3 regions of the Paenibacillus sp. E194 genome follow, and region 2 is predicted to be linked to each of the others. Evidence: riboswitches for the same ligand, from Rfam matches in the RefSeq annotation. Region 2 holds a riboswitch; each other region holds the start of a gene.
What was found. Region 2 has a riboswitch for cyclic di-AMP ahead of AZ66_RS09720 (3D domain-containing protein). Riboswitches for the same ligand answer to the same signal wherever they lie in the genome.

Region 1 (6,246 bases), on a different contig from region 2:
TTCGGGTATCTGCCTCGAGTTGCATTCAACATGGATCGACTATTCAAAAAGTCAGGCGGTCACGGAAAGCAGGCCTTGACGATGTCGATGGGCTTCGGATGCAATGCAGCAGCGATCTTGTCTACACGGATTATCGAATCGCCACGAGAACGTATGCTTGCGATTTTAACGAATAATTTCGTACCATGTAACGGCAGATGGCCGACCCTGATTCTGCTGTCCTCTCTGTTCATGGCAGCAGGTGTAGCAAGCGGAATGCAGACGATCGTAACCGCAGCTATCGTGATGGGCATGGTTATGATTGGGATTGTTGTCACCTTGACCGTATCTTGGGTCATGTCCAAAACAGCACTGCGCGGTGTGCCCACACATTATACGCTTGAACTTCCACCGTACCGCAGACCGCAAGTCTGGAAGACGATTTTATTGTCATCCCGTGATAAATCGCTTAACGTATTGACTCGCGCTGTCGTTATTGCGGCACCAGCCGGCGTTCTGACTTGGATTCTTGGCAACGTATTTGTCGGTGGCGACAGCATATTGAATCATATGGCTTCATTCTTCGACCCATTCGCCCATGCTATTGGCTTAGATGGATTCATCGTTATGGCATTCCTGCTCGGCTTGCCTGCGAACGAGGTTGTCCTTCCTATCTTGCTAATGGGCTACTTGTCCTCTGGGGCAATGGTTGATGCAGATGGAATGGAGAACATCAAGGAAATCTTCCTGCAGCATGGATGGACATGGTTGACTGCATTGAATATGATGCTGTTCTCCTTGCTCCACTACCCTTGCGGAACGACACTATTCAACATTTATAAAGAAACGAAGAGTGCAAAATGGACAATATTGTCTGCCGTTATTCCGCTTGGAATCGCTATAGCTGTCACCTTCGCCACGGCTCAGCTCGCTAGAGCCTTCGGTTGGGTATAAAGTTATCTCTCTCCCCCTAAACGATAATGTTCAGGGGGGTTCTTATTCATTCCCTCCTCAATTGCTAACTATACCGTATTGCTAGAAACCATGATTTCGTTCGTTACTACCATTCGTATACATATACATTTCTTTCCTATCATGTTAAAATGATCATCTCATTCTTTTTATGATTATTCATTAGCGAATACAAATACCTAAACATATCTTTAATGGGGGGATTCATTTCATGGACAAGCAGCAGCTGCACTCGATCGTGGAGCATCAATATAAGCTACCAATCGAAATCGAACAATATGAAGCCGTACAACAAGTAGTCAGCCTACTTGGCTCTACAGATCCTGAATTGAGGGATGATCTTGCATATGGGATATTGTATGAATGGCTGATTACACAAAAAATCCTGACCGCTGGACAACTGACAGAGCTTCTTCATCAGACGTTATCAGACCAAATGCTTTTCAAAGGAATTGGGACTGCTGAGAACGATTCGGTCTTCCAACGTACATTCTCCGCCCTCTTACTCGCACTGCTTCTGAAGCGTGATGAACAACAGCCTTATATAAGCAAGCCTTTATATGAACACATTGCGAAGCGAGTTGTTGATTATTGCATGCAGGAGAACGATTATCGCGATTATGTAGAAGTTAAGGGATGGGCTCATGCTCCAGCTCACATCGCAGATGTCATGGCTGCTTGTGTACGTATTCCACACATTGGCCCAGAGGAATGCACGAAGCTTCTCGGTGCGATTGAGCACATGCTTCTTCATGCGAATCATATCTTGCGAACACAGGAAGATGAACGAATGGCGACAGCCGTCGTGTCAATGCTTGAGCTTAATAAGTTGTCGTTCACGTCCTATTGCGCGTGGCTTATGCAGGTAGAGCTGCCCAATGAAGACAAAGAGATTTTTCGCTGTAGACGCATAAATGTTAAAAATTTTGCTCGATCTGTATGGATGCGTGCAGCAATGAGAGAATTAATCGATCCAACAACAGAATGGCACAATTGGTATAACATTGAAAAGAAACTGAATCCGGTCTTCAACAGAGACATATAAGATCAACTTCATTTCTGTTACATTCCTCGTTATTCTCTTGTAGAGCGCCTGAATGAATACAAAAAAGACCTGCACTTACCTGCAGGTTCTTGATGTGATATCTACATACTTAACTCGTTAGCCTGTGAATGCTTGTACCCACACGCCATTGTAGTATGCAACACCGATGGAAGTGAAGCTCGAGCTCAGGATGTTCTTGCGGTGCCCATCGCTGTTCATCCATGCGTTCATTACTTCTTGCGGATTACGTTGGCCTTTGGCAATGTTCTCACCAGCAGTATTGAAATTGACACCTTGTGCTCTCATCAGATCGAATGGGGAGCCAAGTGTTGGAGATTGATGGTCAAAGTAGTTGTTATCATTCATGTCTTTCGCCTTGATCATTGCTACTTTGTTCAATTGTGCATCGGATTTCAACGGCTGCAAACCAGCATTCGCACGTTCTTGGTTCACCAAATCGATAACTTGGCTAGCGAAGTCACTGTTCGCATTGTTGTTGTCTTGTGGCGTAGTTGGTTTATTGTCACCAGGTGTTACTGGTTTTTCAGCTTCTGGCTTGTTTACTTCTGGTTTGTTAACCTCAGGCTTTTCAACTTCAGGTTTCTCGATTTCTGGCTTCTCTACCTCAGGTTTCTCAACTTCAGGTTTGTTAGCTTCTGGCTTTTTCAACTTCAGGTTTGTTTACTTCCGGCTTGTCCACCTCTGGCTTTTGAACTGGAGGCGGAACGATTGGCTTGTTCCCAATTTCTTTATGAATGGCTTCCATCCATTTGGACAAGATTTGCTTCAATTCCGAGTTATCTTGGAATACTTTATCAAAGTCCATATTCATACCCAGGTTTGAACAATTCGAGTTCATCATTGGATTCGGCTGTTGCACTGGGCTAACGGGTGCTGCCATAGCAGAGTTCGCTGCCATAACCGGTGCCAATGCAATCGCACTTGTAATTACAACTTTCTTAAATGTCTTCTTCATCCTGTACATCTCTCCCTTTGCAGCCTGCGAGGTTAGCTGTCGGGTTCGGGTTAAAGTGGACTCCCCTGTCGCTATACGACTTCACCCCAATGAATCGGTTCCCCCGCGCTCTGACGAGCTTCGGCTTGTTTTGTGGTACGTTTCCGATCCTAACACGGATAATACAGGAGATCATTTCAAATATATTGTAATTAATTATAATATCTTCCAAACACAAAGAACCGGAGTAAGCTAGACTCACTCCGGTTCTACTTTTCTAGTATTCCATTTGGTCGGAAATTGATCTATTCCTAATCCTCTCGCTGCTTACTTGATCACTTGGGACAACGCTGTGAAAATCACGCCAAGCGCATAGGCACCAGCATCAGGATAGCCAAGACTCCGTTCGCCAACCGTACCTGCTCTTCCCATACGAGCTACAATTGTCTCTGTATACTTTGCACCTTGAACAGCAGCCTCTGCTGCTTTCACAGAAGCAGTCTTCACGTCATCGCCCTCAGACGCACTCTGTACCCACGCATCTGCAAATGGAGCCAATGCATCGACAAGTGTCTTATCCCCAACTACAGCTCCTCTTCCAAATGAGCGCTCGCCCGTGTCTTGAATGCCTTTAACAACTGCTTGCATCATTTGTGCAAATTCAGAAACGGTCAATTCTACGCGTTCGCCCGCGAACTTGCTGGCTGCACGGAATGCTGAACCCCAGATTGGGCCGGAAGCGCCGCCGCAATGCTCCATAATAACTAACGAGCAAGCATGGAGGAAGCTGCCCATGTTGTCTGAATGATGTGCAATGATGTCATACCATTCTCTTTTCAATTGCTTGAAGCCTTTCGCCACACTCATACCGAAGTCGCCATCACCTGCATGTGAATCCAACTCGCAGAATGGAACTTCATTTTCAATGATGATTTCACTCATCTTGTCTGTTAGATAGATCAAGTTATTAACGGTGAACACATTATGTTCGACCTTCGAGAAGGCCTCGTCCGTCTCTACTGTGAAGGATACCTCGTGGCTCGCAGTTACTGCTTCGGACATCTCCTCAGGATGGATTGGTTCAAATGAACCGCTCACCTGCAATGCAGGCGTATTGCAGCTTGCTTCGAGGTAATGCTTAAGCTGTTCATCCAAGCGGATAACCGACACCGACGCGCCAGCCATATCGATACTTGTCATGTAGTTGCCTACGAATACTTTAACAAGAGTAATTTGTTGTGCATGAATCTCCCGAACTACGGCGTTCGCCAGCAAGTATAGTTCTTGCAGCGGGGATCCGCCAAATCCGTTAATCAGCACGGCTAGCTCCTGCTCAGAGCCTGCTGTAATCTTCATGTCACGGAACAAATCCGCAACCATTTTCTTCGCCAGTTCGTTAGCAGAAGCAATCTTCTCTCGGCGAATGCCAGGCTCCCCATGAATTCCTACGCCGTACTCGATCTCATCGTCATTCAACTGGAACGTTGGTGTTCCTTTCGCTGGAACTGTGCATGAGGTAAGCGCGAATCCAATACTTCTTGTGTTGTCGATCGCGTGCTGAGCAATCGCCTTCACTTCTGCAAGCTCCAAGCCCTCTTCAGCGGCCGCACCTGCAATTTTATGAACGAGCACTGTCCCTGCAACACCTCTGCGGCCAACCGTGTATAGACTGTCCTCTACAGCTATATCGTCGTCCACTTTGACATAATCGACCTGAATTCCGTCTTCTTTGGCTAGATGCGACGCATTTTTGAAGTTCATAATGTCGCCACTGTAGTTCTTAATAATGAGCAGCGTTCCCTTCTTGCTTGCAGAGGCCTTTAACGCTTGATAAATTTGAATTTGTGATGGGGATGCAAATACATCACCGCATACGGCTACATCGAGCATGCCTTGTCCAACAAATCCAGCGTGAGCTGGTTCATGACCGCTTCCTCCGCCACTGATCAACGTAACCTTGTTCTCATTCACGATTTTTTTCTTGACAATCTTGTATTTGCTGATGAACTCCAGTTCCGGATGTGCAAGCACCATACCGTTGCACATTTCCCGAACCAAAGTTTCCGGTTGATTCAATATTTTTTTCATTCCTTACACGTCCTTCTGGTCTTTGAATTGTTGACCCATCATATCAGCCACTCGAATCGCTGATACAACCATCTCTTCTGTGACTGGGAACGGCATGGAGTGGATAGATTCTTCAGGGATGCACGCCTTCTGTGCTACTGCCTGTAATTCCTCGTTCGTAACACTTGTTACACCGAGATCAGCCAAGCATACCGGAAGACCAATGCTTACACAGAATTCCAATACCTCGTTCATTTCTGCTGCGCTTGCATTCTCAAGGACAAGCTGCACCAATGTTGTAAAGGCTACCTTCTCGCCATGCATATAAGAGTGAGTGCCTTCAAGGGAAGTTAATCCATTGTGGATGGCATGAGCTGCCGCCAATCCGCCGCTCTCAAACCCTAATCCAGACAACAGAATATTCGTTTCCACAATGTTCTCCAGTGCAGGCGTTACCAAGTTCGCATCGCAAGCCATCTTCGCCTTCGCACCGTCTTCAAGCAATGTTTCGTAGCACAACTTAGCAAGTGCGAGTGCAGCTTTCGTACCTTTGGCAGGTGCTACTCCTCCCATTGCACCACAAGGCAGTCCTGCATTTACATTCGAATAAGAGCTTGCCGTTGCACGTGCCTCGAAGTAAGTGGAGAGCGCATCTCCCATGCCTGCTACGAGGAAGCGCGTTGGCGCATTCGCAATGACAGTCGTATCAATCATGACCACACTAGGACTTTGCTTGAAATAAGCATAATCGTCAAATTCCCCTTCAGGCGTGTACATGACCGCGGAATGGCTAGTTGGCGCATCAGTTGCTGCAATAGTTGGAACGATAATGAGCGCTTCCCCTTCTGCCACACATTTGGCCGTATCAATCGCTTTGCCACCGCCGAGTCCGATTGTACATGAGCAATTATGCTCAATCGCAAGCTGTTGTAGTCGTTTTACTTCTTGACGCGAGCATTCTCCAGTGAAACCGCTCTCAACTAACGTAACTTTGTATTTATTCATTGTATGTTCAAGCTTATGCTTTACACGCTGCACATCATCTGGATGAGCGATCAGAAGAGCAGAATCTCCGAATGTTCGAATGAAATAACCCAAGTTATAAAGTTCATCTTCACCTTGTACATATTTGGCTGGGCTGATAAACGCTTTTCTCATGATTAAATGCCTCCTCTGTGCTATTTATATGTTTATTATAGAACCGTCAATGAACTAGATCATTGAACTA
Region 2 (6,246 bases):
TGCAAATTTAACAGATCACGGAACCTGCCATTCTTCAAAACACCATCATGTCCAGTAATGACGATTATATTCGGCTTCACTCGCGGCAGCAGCCGATACAACGTATCTGTCATGTTGCGTTCATTCACATAATGGCCTTCTGCCGGCACGTTGAGCTGATTATATATCGCCATGCTCTTCTGTAAATATCCGGGGTCTCCATCCAGATGGAGTACCGTTCCCGGCATATCAAAGGTTGAAATGGAATTGGGCATCTCTGCAAATGGAAGCTCCGTCCGCCTGCGCTCATGCAGCTGCCTACGCTGCTGTTCAAGCACTTCGACAGACTCCAGCATCTTGATATGAGCCTGTTCTGTGCGGCGCGCAATCGTTGCCTTTGGTACACTAACTAAATCTTCAACATGGGAATCCGCCAGTAAGCGATAATCCGTCCCCTTAATAACCGCCGTCTGTCGGAAGATCTCCTCCACACGGAATGTAATATCGCCACCGTACGACTTGCGTACGACCAAATCCCCTTGCTTCACTGGTTGGTTCATAGGATCAATCACCTCTCCGATTATCCTATGGGCAAACGCATAAATTGGTGATGCCTAAGCCTTAAAATTATGTTATGTTATTCCGCTTGATCCTCTTCTTCTGCATGTGCAATGGCTTGACCGATCGCGTCGGACAGAACAGCGAACTCCTCAATCGAGAGTGTCTCCCCTCGGCGATTCGGTTCAATTTGTGCTGAAGCGAGCGCTTCCGTCAGCCTGTCTGTCCCACACTTGCTGGCATAGCGAGCCTTCAGGTTATTCCAAATTGTCTTGCGACGCTGAGCGAACGAAGCCTGTACAACATCGAATAACAGCGACTCATCCTTCACCTGTACAGGCGGTGTCTGTCTCACACGTAGACGGATTACTGCAGATTCTACATTTGGCTGCGGGATGAACACCGTATGCGGTACGGTGCATACAAGCTCCGGCTCTGCAAAATATTGAACAGCCACACTTAAGCTGCCGTAATCCTTGCCTCCCGGCTTCGCTGCCATTCGCTCTGCAACTTCCTTCTGAATCATGACGACGATGTTCTTGAGCGGTAGACGCTCCTCCAGAAGCTTCATCATAATCGGTGTCGTCACATAATAGGGCAAGTTGGCCACAACACTTACCCGCTCGACATCCTGGAACTGTTCGCGGAACAATTCATGCAAATCCACCTTCAATACATCCCCATGTACAACATGGACATGTTCATAGGGCTCCAGCACTTCCCCTAATATCGGAAGCAAGCGCTGATCGATCTCGACTGCTGTTACACGACGAGCGCGCTTAGCGAGCTGCTCCGTAAGCGCACCAATCCCAGGCCCAATCTCCAGGGCACCTGTCACATCATCAAGCTCTGCAGCATCCACAATACGGTGCAAAATGTTCATATCAATTAGGAAGTTCTGCCCTAAGCTTTTCTTAAATGAAAACCCATGCTTGCGTATAATGTCTTTCGTGCGATTCGGTGTTGCAATATCTATTTTCGTCTGCGTCATTCTATCTATTCTCCTTCTGCACATTGTCCCTGCTCGAATTGGTTCAGCTTCCGCAAGGCGTTCTCAAATTCCTCTCGTCCGATCTGGAACACACCGCAGCGCTTAAGCATCTGCTTCGCGTTGCAGTATCCAATGCCCAATATTTCACCTAACTGCCGTCTGCGTTCCGCAGAGCCTGCATGCGTCGTCAATCCCGCTTCCACGAGATCCGTCCACGTCAACTCTGACGTCATGCTTGGCATCTCGGAGCGAACCTGCTCTAAGGCACGGCGAATCGCTTCTGGCTTTGCATTCTCCACACCAAGATCCCCTTTAGCTATCGCCTCATGTCTAGGCAGGAAAGCGTGCTTGCACCCAGGTACACGTTCGGCTATCGTCTTCCGAATTTTCTCCCCTGCATGATCTGGATCCGTAAAAATAATAACGCCTCGGCGCTCTTGGGCCAATGCGATGCGTTTTATCGTTGTATCATTAATCGCCGATCCACCCGTCTCAATCGTATCCGCTTCAACGGCACGGTGAATGGCAACGGTATCATCTTTGCCTTCTACAACTATTACTTCGCGTATCAATATGCTTGCTCCTCTCACCACAAGGCTGCTTCCTAATTCCGCATCCTTCCCTTACTTTCCATTCATAAATAAACAACAAAAGAAGAGGGTGTCCCCTCTTCTTAGCATGACATAAATCATTATTCATTACTATATCCTAATTACACACGGCTGCATACCTTGTGCATTAGTTCGATTCCGGCTTGACTGGGCCAACCACGTATACGGTGTACCCCTTCTTGCGTCCGAACTTGCTGACCGCCTTCTTGCTGTCGAAGTATACATCGATAATTTTCCCCTTGACCGCGCCACCTGTATCTTCAGCACGTCTGAATCCAATCCCTTCGATATATACCCACCAGCCGAGCGGAATGACCTTCGGATCAACCGCGATAGTACGACCTTCTGATACCATCGCGCCAGATGCTGTCTTCGCACCAGCCGATCCCTCAGATTCCGTATACGCCGTCAGTTGAACGTTCTTCAGCACTTTTTTATAGTTAAAATCTTTGTCGCCACTGGAAACATTGTCAGAATCGTCTTCCTGCGCGTTCATTGACAGAACAGCAACTTCCGGTTCCTTCTTCGTTCCGTAGGCTATCACTTGATTCACTTGTTTTGTATGAACGGATTTGTCGACCATCTGCGAATATACGAGCTTACCATCCTCGTACGTTTTCTGTACTTTCTGGACAACCAAGCCTTCTTTTCCATCTTGAACCGTCTTGGTCTTCCCCTTAAGGAGAGTAGCATCTGCCTGCTTCACCACTTGATAAGGAACCTTCACTTTACGCTCTTCCATCTTCTTGCTGACACGAACAATGCGAATGTCCATGTCCTTCGAAATAGAGGCACGCTTAGAAGGGAATACCTTATCTTCAGGATTCACCTGGATTTGCAGCGAAGTTAGTGCATCATGCACCGACTTCTTCGTCGTAAATTGTGTTTCTTTCTTCCCATCCGCTGTAATTTGGATAGGCAAAGCGCGTTCAATAATAACTCGATCTCCATCAGCAATTTCTGCATCAAGCGGCTTCGATACTACATCGTATGCCCCAAGCGCTATCGCATGCTCATCCAAAACATTGCGAAGCGTATCTAGGCGAGTTTCGACTGAACGCTCTTGTCCATCAACGAGCACAGCCACTGTCTTCTTCGTTACATTATACCAAGTCAAGACTGCTATTAATGTGATCACGATTGCTACAGCTGCAATAACGGTGATAACACGTACATTTTCATGCTTCCATCGCAATGCGAGTGACATGCTGGATGATCGGGGTTCATGGGTTTCGTTGTTCACGATCTGTCCCATTTCTCGGTCCTCCTTACATAGTCCCGCCGTCGAGTGCTCTGCATGATTCCATCTGACGCGACTATTTCAAGAATGTTTACGAGAGACTTCACTTGCCATAAACGAGCATGTAATCGTTCAAGACAATGCCGAAATCTCCGTACCAACGTTTCAGTATTGGCTGCTCCCACCTCCTATTTCTTACACCCTATGACGTCTTTATTCTCATTATTCAAAAAAAGAATGTTTGAGAGTAAACAAAAGAAGCCCTTCGTAAGAGGAGACTCTTTCGCGGCTTCCGTAATAGAAACCCAAACGTCAACAGTGTAGGACGCGAGGAACCCTCTCTCGGTACGCTGACGAGGTTAGCTGTCGGGTTCGGGCTTGAGAGTCGCCCTATCGGAACCAACCGGCTCATGGCTCGGTCGTCCCTAATTCACCCCAAGGAATTAATCCGTGTGAATGAACATGTACTCATGTCATGTCGTTCACACTCTGGTTCCCCCGCTCTCCACTTCATGGAGATTAAGCGATACTGAATTAGTTGGAACAATATTGAATTGTGTAATAACATCTGTGAGAAATCATATCGTGTTTGCAATCTTCTTGTAAAGACAGTAGCAATTCCGTTTTTCGCGAAAAATGGTTAAAAAAATGTAACTTAATCCGTTTTTCATAATGAAATCCACTTATTTTATGGCCGATGTCTTTTTTTCACTTGTTTTTGGCCCGTTTTCACGTGATGTCAAAACATGTCATAGCATTTTGAGTCGTCATTCTGCAAAATTCTTCAAATTCCATACCCTTCAGCTCTGCTGCAACCTCTGCAACAAGACGCACATATGCGGACTCATTACGCTTGCCTCGGAACGGATGGGGAGTCAAATAGGGGGAATCTGTCTCCACAAGCAATCGGTCATTCGGAACCTTAACAAGTACTTCTTTCGGCTGTTTTGCATTTTTAAACGTAACGGGTCCTCCAAATGAAAGGTAGAAGCCCATATCCAGACACATCTTCGCTGTTTCCCAGCTACCTGAGAAGGAGTGCATGATGCCCCCTACTTCGTGAGCCTTCTCCTCGCGCAAGATGCGGATTACATCTTCGTGCGCCTCACGATTATGAATAATGATCGGCATCTTCAATTCTCGCGCCAACCCAATTTGCTCGCGGAATACACGGTGCTGAACATCCTTCGGAGAAGTATCCCAGTGATAGTCCAGTCCGATCTCGCCAATCGCCACAACCTTCTCATGTTCCGTTAGCTTGGCGATCCAGTCTATATCCTCCGGCTTCATCGTTATCGCATCTACCGGATGCCAGCCCACAGCTGCATAGATGAACTCATATTTCTCCGCCAACGCCATCGTCGTCGGGATCGTCTCTCGATTGAACCCGATGTTAACCATACGGGTCACCCCTTGTTCAACGGCCCGTGTGATAACCTGATCGCGATCCTCGTCAAAATTGCTGCTGTCTAAATGCGTATGCGTATCAAATAACACGTTTATGCGCTCCTTCTTGTAAATCGATCTAATGGTTGCGGCGTATAAACATACGCCTTGTATCTTCCGTAAGGTGATTCGAGACTTCTAGAAGCTTGTCCATTGGGAAATAGATATAGTGTTTTCCACGGCGAATGCCGCTAATGGAACGTACAATATCCGATTTCTTGGACAGCTCTACAATTTGCTGATCCCGTCCCCATAGCATAATATGTTGCTGTGAACGGGCATCTCCCTTTCGATATACATCATAGGGCTTGTCGAAGGGGGAATCGAACATAAGTTCATAGTTTGGATCAAGCCCAATTTGCGACCACTCTGCCCGCAATTGTTCCTGTAAATCGTCATCCATCTGTTCGATTTCAATATATTTATATAGTTTACGCTCCATGAATCGCTGGCACAAGTCAACGAGACGTTCATCCTTCTCCCTTGTCCACTGCATGAATGCGGTCTGCACAAATGCCTCATCCATTTGGACATATTGTTCCGTCGTAATCGTTCCTTCAAATAAAGAATCTAGTGGAGAGAGGAAATATTGAAAAGTGTATCCACCCAAATACAATTCTTTGGCTCGTTTGAAAATCAGGCGCAGTAACATCTCCGAGCTTCGGGTTACCGGATGGAAGTAGACTTGCCAGTACATCTCATATCGAGCTAGCAAGTAATGCTCTACTGCGTGCATGCCGCTCTCTTTGACTACAATCCGATCCTTAAGCGGTCGCAGCACCCTTAGAATACGATCGATATCGAATGTACCGTAATTAACACCGGTAAAGTATGCATCCCGCAGCAAATAGTCCATACGATCCGCATCAAGGGAGCCGGATACCAAATTCACGACAATCGGCCGCTCATATGTCTTACGAATCACTGATGCCACCTTGGTTGGGAGCTGTGGATCTACTTGTCTCAGCACGCGGTTGATATCGGTATCTTCTATTATAATGCGGTATGTCCAATCTTCATGAAACATATCGAAGGCCTCTTCAATGGAATGAGAGAATGGTCCATGGCCCACATCATGAAGCAATGCAGCACATAAGGCAACCAGCCTCTCTTCCTGCGGCCAGTCCTCATATTGGTTTCGTTCAAATTGAGAAATAATCCGCCGAGTAATCTCGTATACGCCCAGAGAATGAGAAAAGCGGCTATGCTCTGCTCCGTGGAATGTTAAATAGGAAGTTCCTAATTGGCGAATGCGGCGGAGCCGCTGGAATTCCCTCGTGTTAATCAAATCCCAAATTGTTCGATCTTGAACATGCACATAATTGTGAACCGGATCCTTGAACACTTTTTCCTCTAATAACATTGAAAATCACTCCTTTCGATTCGAACCTTTTCGACATAGTCTGCCTTATTGTCGAAAA
Region 3 (5,843 bases), on a different contig from region 2:
GAGCACGACTACCGGGAAGAACGTCAGAGCACCCACAATAAGTACTGTGCAGACAAATACGATACCGAACAGCGCCGTATTCGTCTGGAACGTACCACTTGTGTTCGGAATTGGCTGCTTCTTCGCCATCGATCCTGCTACGGCAAGGAGCGTAACGAGCGATACGTAGCGCCCCAAGAACATGACAATACCTGTGGAAATGTTCCAAAACGGCGTTGCATCTCCCAATCCTTCAAAGCCAGAACCATTGTTCGCCGCAGAAGACGTAAACTCATACAACGCTTGAGACAATCCGTGGAATCCTGGATTGGACAGGGTATCCGCTTGTGTGGCAACTGCAATCGCCGTTGGTACGAGAATCAATATGGGATGTACCAACAGGGTAACCGCAAGCAGTTTCATCTCCTTACTTTCCAGCTTGCGTCCCAAAAATTCAGGTGTCCGCCCAACCATGAGGCCTGATAAAAACACGGCAATCATGACGTACAGCAGCACGTTCATAAATCCCGCACCGACGCCGCCGAATACGGTATTCAGCATCATATTCGCCATCGGGATCAAGCCGCCAAGCGGTGTCAGCGTATCATGCATATTGTTGACACCGCCCGTCTCTGATGCAGTCGTAACGACCGAATACAGTGAGGACTGGGCAACGCCAATACGAACTTCCTTCCCTTCCATACTACCTGTTCCACTCAATCCTGCTGCGTTAAGCACAGGATTGCCCATATGTTCGGCTGTAAGAGATGATCCGAGCATAATCAGGAACAGAATCGCCATGGAGACGAACAGCACACGCCCTTCCTTCTTGTTGCCGACCATGCGGCTGTAGGTAAACGGCAACCCTGTGCAGAGCATCAGCATAAGCAGAATATGAAGTACATTCGTTGCACCATTCGGATTCTCAAATGGATGTGCTGAGTTCGCTCCATAATGGCCACCGCCGTTGTTGCCAAGCTCCTTAATCGACATCATCGAGCCTACGGGCCCAAGCGGAATATGCTGCTCTGCTCCTTCAACCGTGACTGCAGTATCCATTGGACTCAAGGATTGCGGCGTACCATTCCAGATGAACAGGATGCTGGCAACAATAGCAATTGGCATAAAGATCCGTGTAATCGAACGAACTAAGTCAGCCAGAAAGTTGCCGAGCGGCTTGCCAGTCAACCCTCGTATAATGGCCATTACTGCCGCTAGCGCAGTAGCAGGTGACGTAAACATCAAGAAAATAATGCCCGTCATTTGTGACAGCGGAGAAAGTCCACTTTCACCGCTATAGTGCTGCAAGTTCGTATTCGCCATGAAGCTGATCGCCGTATTGAATGCTACTCCCGGTTCCATGCCAGGAATGCCATTCGGATTGAGCGGCAATACCCCTTGAAGGCGGAATATTGCATATGTCACCACAATCATCAGCACGTTCGTGGCAACTGCCGTAAAGGCGTATGCCTTCCAGCTTTGCGATTGATCCTTAATGCCGAAACACTTAAACAAAAAACGATCTATCGGACCAAATACAAGATCCAGCGGTCTTGGAGCTCCGCTATTGTCAAACACCCCTGCCATATATATTCCGATCGGACGCGCTATCGCCAAGGCAAGCAATAAGGTAATTCCAATGGCGATCCATTCGATTGCACTCATTGTTCCGTTCCACCCTTCTCTAATGTACAAATATCAACAATCACTCTGCCCAAACTAAAATCGTTCCGGTTTGACTAAGGCATATAGCAAATAAATGAACAGCGCCGTAATCAAGGTGAATAACACGATCATCATGAGCGATCACCCCGTTCCTCCACTTCCGTCTTGCACCAATGGAGAATACCCAATACGCTTAGTCCAAGCAGTGCGAGAAGAATCATCATGACTGCATCAAACATAGTCCCTTCCTCCTCCTGAATAAGGTTCTCATCTCTCCAGGCAATGCTGCCGCGATCCCGCTCCTACCAAGACTTCCTGCTCAGTAGGAACGCGCAGGCAACACAAAAAGCCACACGGAAAGAGGGACCCTTTCCGTGTGGCCTATTTCGCGCATCGTCAAATAAACGTGCGCGTAATGTTCCACGACGAAATAAAGGCTGCCTCCTTGGACGCTTACGAGGTTAGCTGACGGATTCGGGCGCGAAGAGTCGCCCTACCGGCCAGGAACGGATTCCTGTGCCGGATTCACCCCTTGCGCGAACTGCAGATGTACAGCTGGCGCACTAACGTTGGTTCCCCCGTTCCCATGAATGGGATTCAGCGGTGAGCATTGCCTATATGGATAAATTAGATGATATCTGATAGTAAAAATGAAACTTGATCCGATTGCGTATAAATGACGTAATTTGCACCAAGCAATCGGTAGATCGACTGCGGATGATGACGCTTCGTCACGATTGTGATCGGATCCGTCGTCCATTGCCGGCATATTTGAAGAAGCCGGCAGGAAAGCGCAAAGCTCTGTTCAAACACATAGATTCGGCCAATCGGGACATGAGGGACGGCCCACGCCTTCGGCTCCGTCGTATTGATTCGGCATACGGAATGAACGCCAACACCTTCCAATCGCGTTGCCAATCGCCCATTATGGGCAATACCCGCAACCGAATATCCTGCTCCTTTCAACTGACGTATGAATTCAATCCCCGTCTCACAGCCTGCGAACACTGTAATGACCCGGTCCGCATCGTACATATCCAGTTCCTCCTGTTCATCTGTCCGAAGCCCTACTTGCAAGAAAGAGGTGCGTCGCCATATGATCAGGCGCGCCTCTCCCGTACGCTTACGAGGTTAGCTGACGGATTCGGGCGCGAAGAGTCGCCCTACCAGCCAGGAACAGCGATCCTGTGCCGGATTCACCCCATGCGAACGGTGGCTGCTGACTGTCCACTCAGCTCCATTCGCTTCATTGGTTCCCCCGCTTCCGCTTCCTGCGGAATTCAGCGATTGAGACGCAACGGATAACGTTGTTGTTGCTGAACTGAATCTTACGCCTTTCCCCTCCTGCTGTAAATGAAATGAAAACCATAATTTCTCCATTTCCGGGCAATTGTGATCAACTAATCCCATCTTATCTCTCATTACAGCATCATTACCTCGCAATTTCTCAACTTTGCTTATGCGGCGATGATTTCATGAGCAAAACAAAGAAATTTAAATAAATACCTGTATGTAAACGCTTTGTTTGACCATTTGTTTGGATTTCCTGGATTTGATTCTATTTACAAATGGAGCCACATTCAAGTTAGAAGCGGCGTCTCCCTTCTTGAACCCAACTTGAAGGGAAATGTAAACCAACTTCGAATTTCTGACGGTGCGCAAGCTTACAACTGCGCATCGTTCTACTCCGTTTACCGACATGTGATATTATATTTGTTTCAAGTTCCTTCTTACCCGAATCCTATCGCTCGACATCCATTAAAAAACAGCCCTCCTCTTGCCTATGCAAGTGTCAGACTGTTCACTTCGTTATGATTGATTGGCATAGGACAGTTGATGTGCATCTTCATATCCCTTCGCATACCCCACCCGATATCCATCTTGAAATGCAGGATGTTGAATGCGGTGATGAGTCGAATGTGTTGAGGCAATTTGCTTCGTTGTACGCCGACACTCGGGCTGGTTCACAACCTGAAGACGGCGTTGCAATTTCCGTTGCGGAACCTGCTTGCTCACTTTCCTTACGCTTCCCGTTGATGCAGTGCCGCTAACCAGCTTCTGCTGTCCCATTTGCCGCCGGGATCTCTGTGCTCGCTTCTGCTTATTCACTTGCAACTTCTCCCTCCTCCACTCTCATCTCCTCGAATTGACAATCCGGATGCAGCCATGGAGGCGCAGCTGTGCCTGTCTTGCGAATACGGGTCTGAAAACCTGTGACCATGCCGCATAGTGCAAGCTGATACATGGACAACAGACGAATATTGTCCTTAAGCAATTTCGTTGCAGCTTCTGAATGTGCTGTAAGGTCAGCCATTTGATTCAACATACGTGCCAATGCGGATTGGCTCTGTACAATGGCCTTGATCATTTCAATCTGCACCTGCTGCTCCTCGTGCGCTGCAGCCATTACATTTTGTCTCCTATCCCGAACTCTCCATTCAACAAGCCCCCTCCGAGGCTATCTCCGTAACCCTCGGATTCCTCCCGCCGGAGCAGTACCTTCATATTGTGGGATAGACTGACTTGCAGCTTCGTCAAACTCTCGATTACTTCAACCACTTGTGCATGCACGTCAAGAGGTTCGACAATCTGTTCCCGATGATTCGTGAACGAGTGCTCTGTCATATGATTCAACGTCCAGTTGCGCATCTTCTCGGCCTCTACCGCTTTTGCTTCTAGGATCTTCGCCACATTGCCCTGCATCTTGGCCATAGACTCCAGAATGACGTGATAGGACTGTTCTCTATTCATGCAGATCCCCCCTTGCATGCGCATTATTCCTCTGCATCATCCGAAATCTCCTTCAACACATGCTGCAGCTGTTCCGCCATCGCTTCCTCTAGCTCTGCAATTCCGTTCAGATAAGCAACGATACTTTTCGTTAATGCCTGGGAGTATTCCTTATAATCGTTCTCCCCCCCGAATTGAGGGTCAACATCCGGCAGTGCATGCACGATTTGCGCCATGCGAACCGCTACATGCCGCTCTGCGTCAAGCACGCGCGCCATATGCCGCTGCGTATATGACATTTGACCAATCATGTCCGTGATGAAATGTTGCAATATTCTCCCCTCCCAAGCACAAGGCCTAACTTCCACTCTTCAATTCCTCAAATATGATAGGAATGAATGACCGGGTGCGCCATAATTGGCAACTGTTCCGTAAGGTCGCTTCTCTCATGTTCCGTACGGATTGCTACCTTATCAGCGAATCCCCAGCGGTTCAGCGCATGATCACTAACAAGCTCTCTGCATGCTTCACCCTCACGACGATAATACTTGCCTAGTTCCGTTTTGAATACAGCACCGTCAGGAATCTTTCCCTCTGTTTCATGCTGTTTACTCCATTTCTGCGCAACCGCAGCAGCCTCAATCGGTACTCCTGTTGGCCATCCCCGCAATTCAAGCTGACTTACCCGTACAATCGGAATACGTAACTCCCCTTGAACAGGACGTTTTGCCCCATTTTCAATCCAATAATTTGCATCGTTTAGTCCAGTAACTGCCACCTGAGACGGATAAAATGCCTGACATTGCCGTCCCGCAAGCATCCCATGCTGCGTACGAATACGCTGAAGCCAATCATAAGCATTGCCCCACTTCTCTTGAAAGAAAGCCGCATGCTTATCCTGACTAGATTGGGTGTGACCGTCCTGCTCCTGCAGGCTTGCATGGAACGAGCGGTGGATAAATACGTCCCCTGATACGATAAGCTTGAGCCCTACCATCCGCATGCGCAAATGATAATCTTCATCTGCAAATCCGCTATTCTCAAATCGCTCATCAAAGTATCCATTCGCTTCAAATGTGCTGCGGCGCATAAGGCGGCACACATGGAACAAACGATCTGTGCTGTGCCACCGGCTTGCATCCGGGATATTATATTCAGCAGCAAAGTCATACATATCTTTGACATGTTCGTAAGGCACAGGTATCTGCTGTTCGCCGGCAACACGGTTCGACACTGATCCAACCATACCAAATTCTATGTTGCTGTGTAAGCAATTCAGCATACCGGACAACCAATTCGGCGTTACGAGCGTATCACTGTTCAATATGCATATCGTGCTGCCTTTGGACATCATCAATCCAGTATTAATTGCACTTGCCAGACCTCGATTGGTCTCATGGCTGTGATATCGAATCTGTCCGCTAAGCCTTTGCAGATAGGTCAGAGTATCATCGGTTGAGGCATCATCA

Region 1: linked by a shared signal. The riboswitch ahead of AZ66_RS31915 (hypothetical protein) and the one ahead of AZ66_RS09720 (3D domain-containing protein) in region 2 are both predicted to bind cyclic di-AMP.
Region 3: linked by a shared signal. The riboswitch ahead of kdpF (K(+)-transporting ATPase subunit F) and the one ahead of AZ66_RS09720 (3D domain-containing protein) in region 2 are both predicted to bind cyclic di-AMP.

The regions. Positions count from the first base shown of each region.
Region 1 covers NZ_JMDX01000106.1:10,751-16,996, forward strand. Annotated here, with positions in the region: gene AZ66_RS15720 (nucleoside recognition domain-containing protein) at 1-933, shown strand, start outside; gene AZ66_RS15725 (DUF2785 domain-containing protein) at 1,163-1,996, shown strand; gene AZ66_RS15730 (CAP domain-containing protein) at 2,114-2,665, opposite strand; gene AZ66_RS31915 (hypothetical protein) at 2,646-2,972, opposite strand; cyclic di-AMP (ydaO/yuaA leader) riboswitch at 2,979-3,108, opposite strand; gene dhaK (dihydroxyacetone kinase subunit DhaK) at 3,279-5,039, opposite strand; gene AZ66_RS15740 (glycerol dehydrogenase) at 5,043-6,176, opposite strand.
Region 2 covers NZ_JMDX01000052.1:15,005-21,250, forward strand. Annotated here, with positions in the region: gene yabG (sporulation peptidase YabG) at 1-539, opposite strand, end outside; gene rsmA (16S rRNA (adenine(1518)-N(6)/adenine(1519)-N(6))-dimethyltransferase RsmA) at 617-1,528, opposite strand; gene rnmV (ribonuclease M5) at 1,534-2,100, opposite strand; gene AZ66_RS09720 (3D domain-containing protein) at 2,267-3,394, opposite strand; cyclic di-AMP (ydaO/yuaA leader) riboswitch at 3,712-3,915, opposite strand; gene AZ66_RS09725 (TatD family hydrolase) at 4,109-4,876, opposite strand; gene AZ66_RS09730 (HD domain-containing protein) at 4,905-6,188, opposite strand.
Region 3 covers NZ_JMDX01000288.1:412-6,254, forward strand. Annotated here, with positions in the region: gene kdpA (potassium-transporting ATPase subunit KdpA) at 1-1,644, opposite strand, end outside; gene kdpF (K(+)-transporting ATPase subunit F) at 1,699-1,779, opposite strand; cyclic di-AMP (ydaO/yuaA leader) riboswitch at 2,080-2,257, opposite strand; gene AZ66_RS25300 (hypothetical protein) at 2,272-2,679, opposite strand; cyclic di-AMP (ydaO/yuaA leader) riboswitch at 2,750-2,940, opposite strand; gene AZ66_RS25310 (hypothetical protein) at 3,454-3,753, opposite strand; gene AZ66_RS25315 (hypothetical protein) at 3,746-4,051, opposite strand; gene AZ66_RS25320 (hypothetical protein) at 4,051-4,395, opposite strand; gene AZ66_RS25325 (hypothetical protein) at 4,419-4,706, opposite strand; partial or broken gene AZ66_RS25330 (glycosyltransferase family 2 protein) at 4,754-5,843, opposite strand, start outside.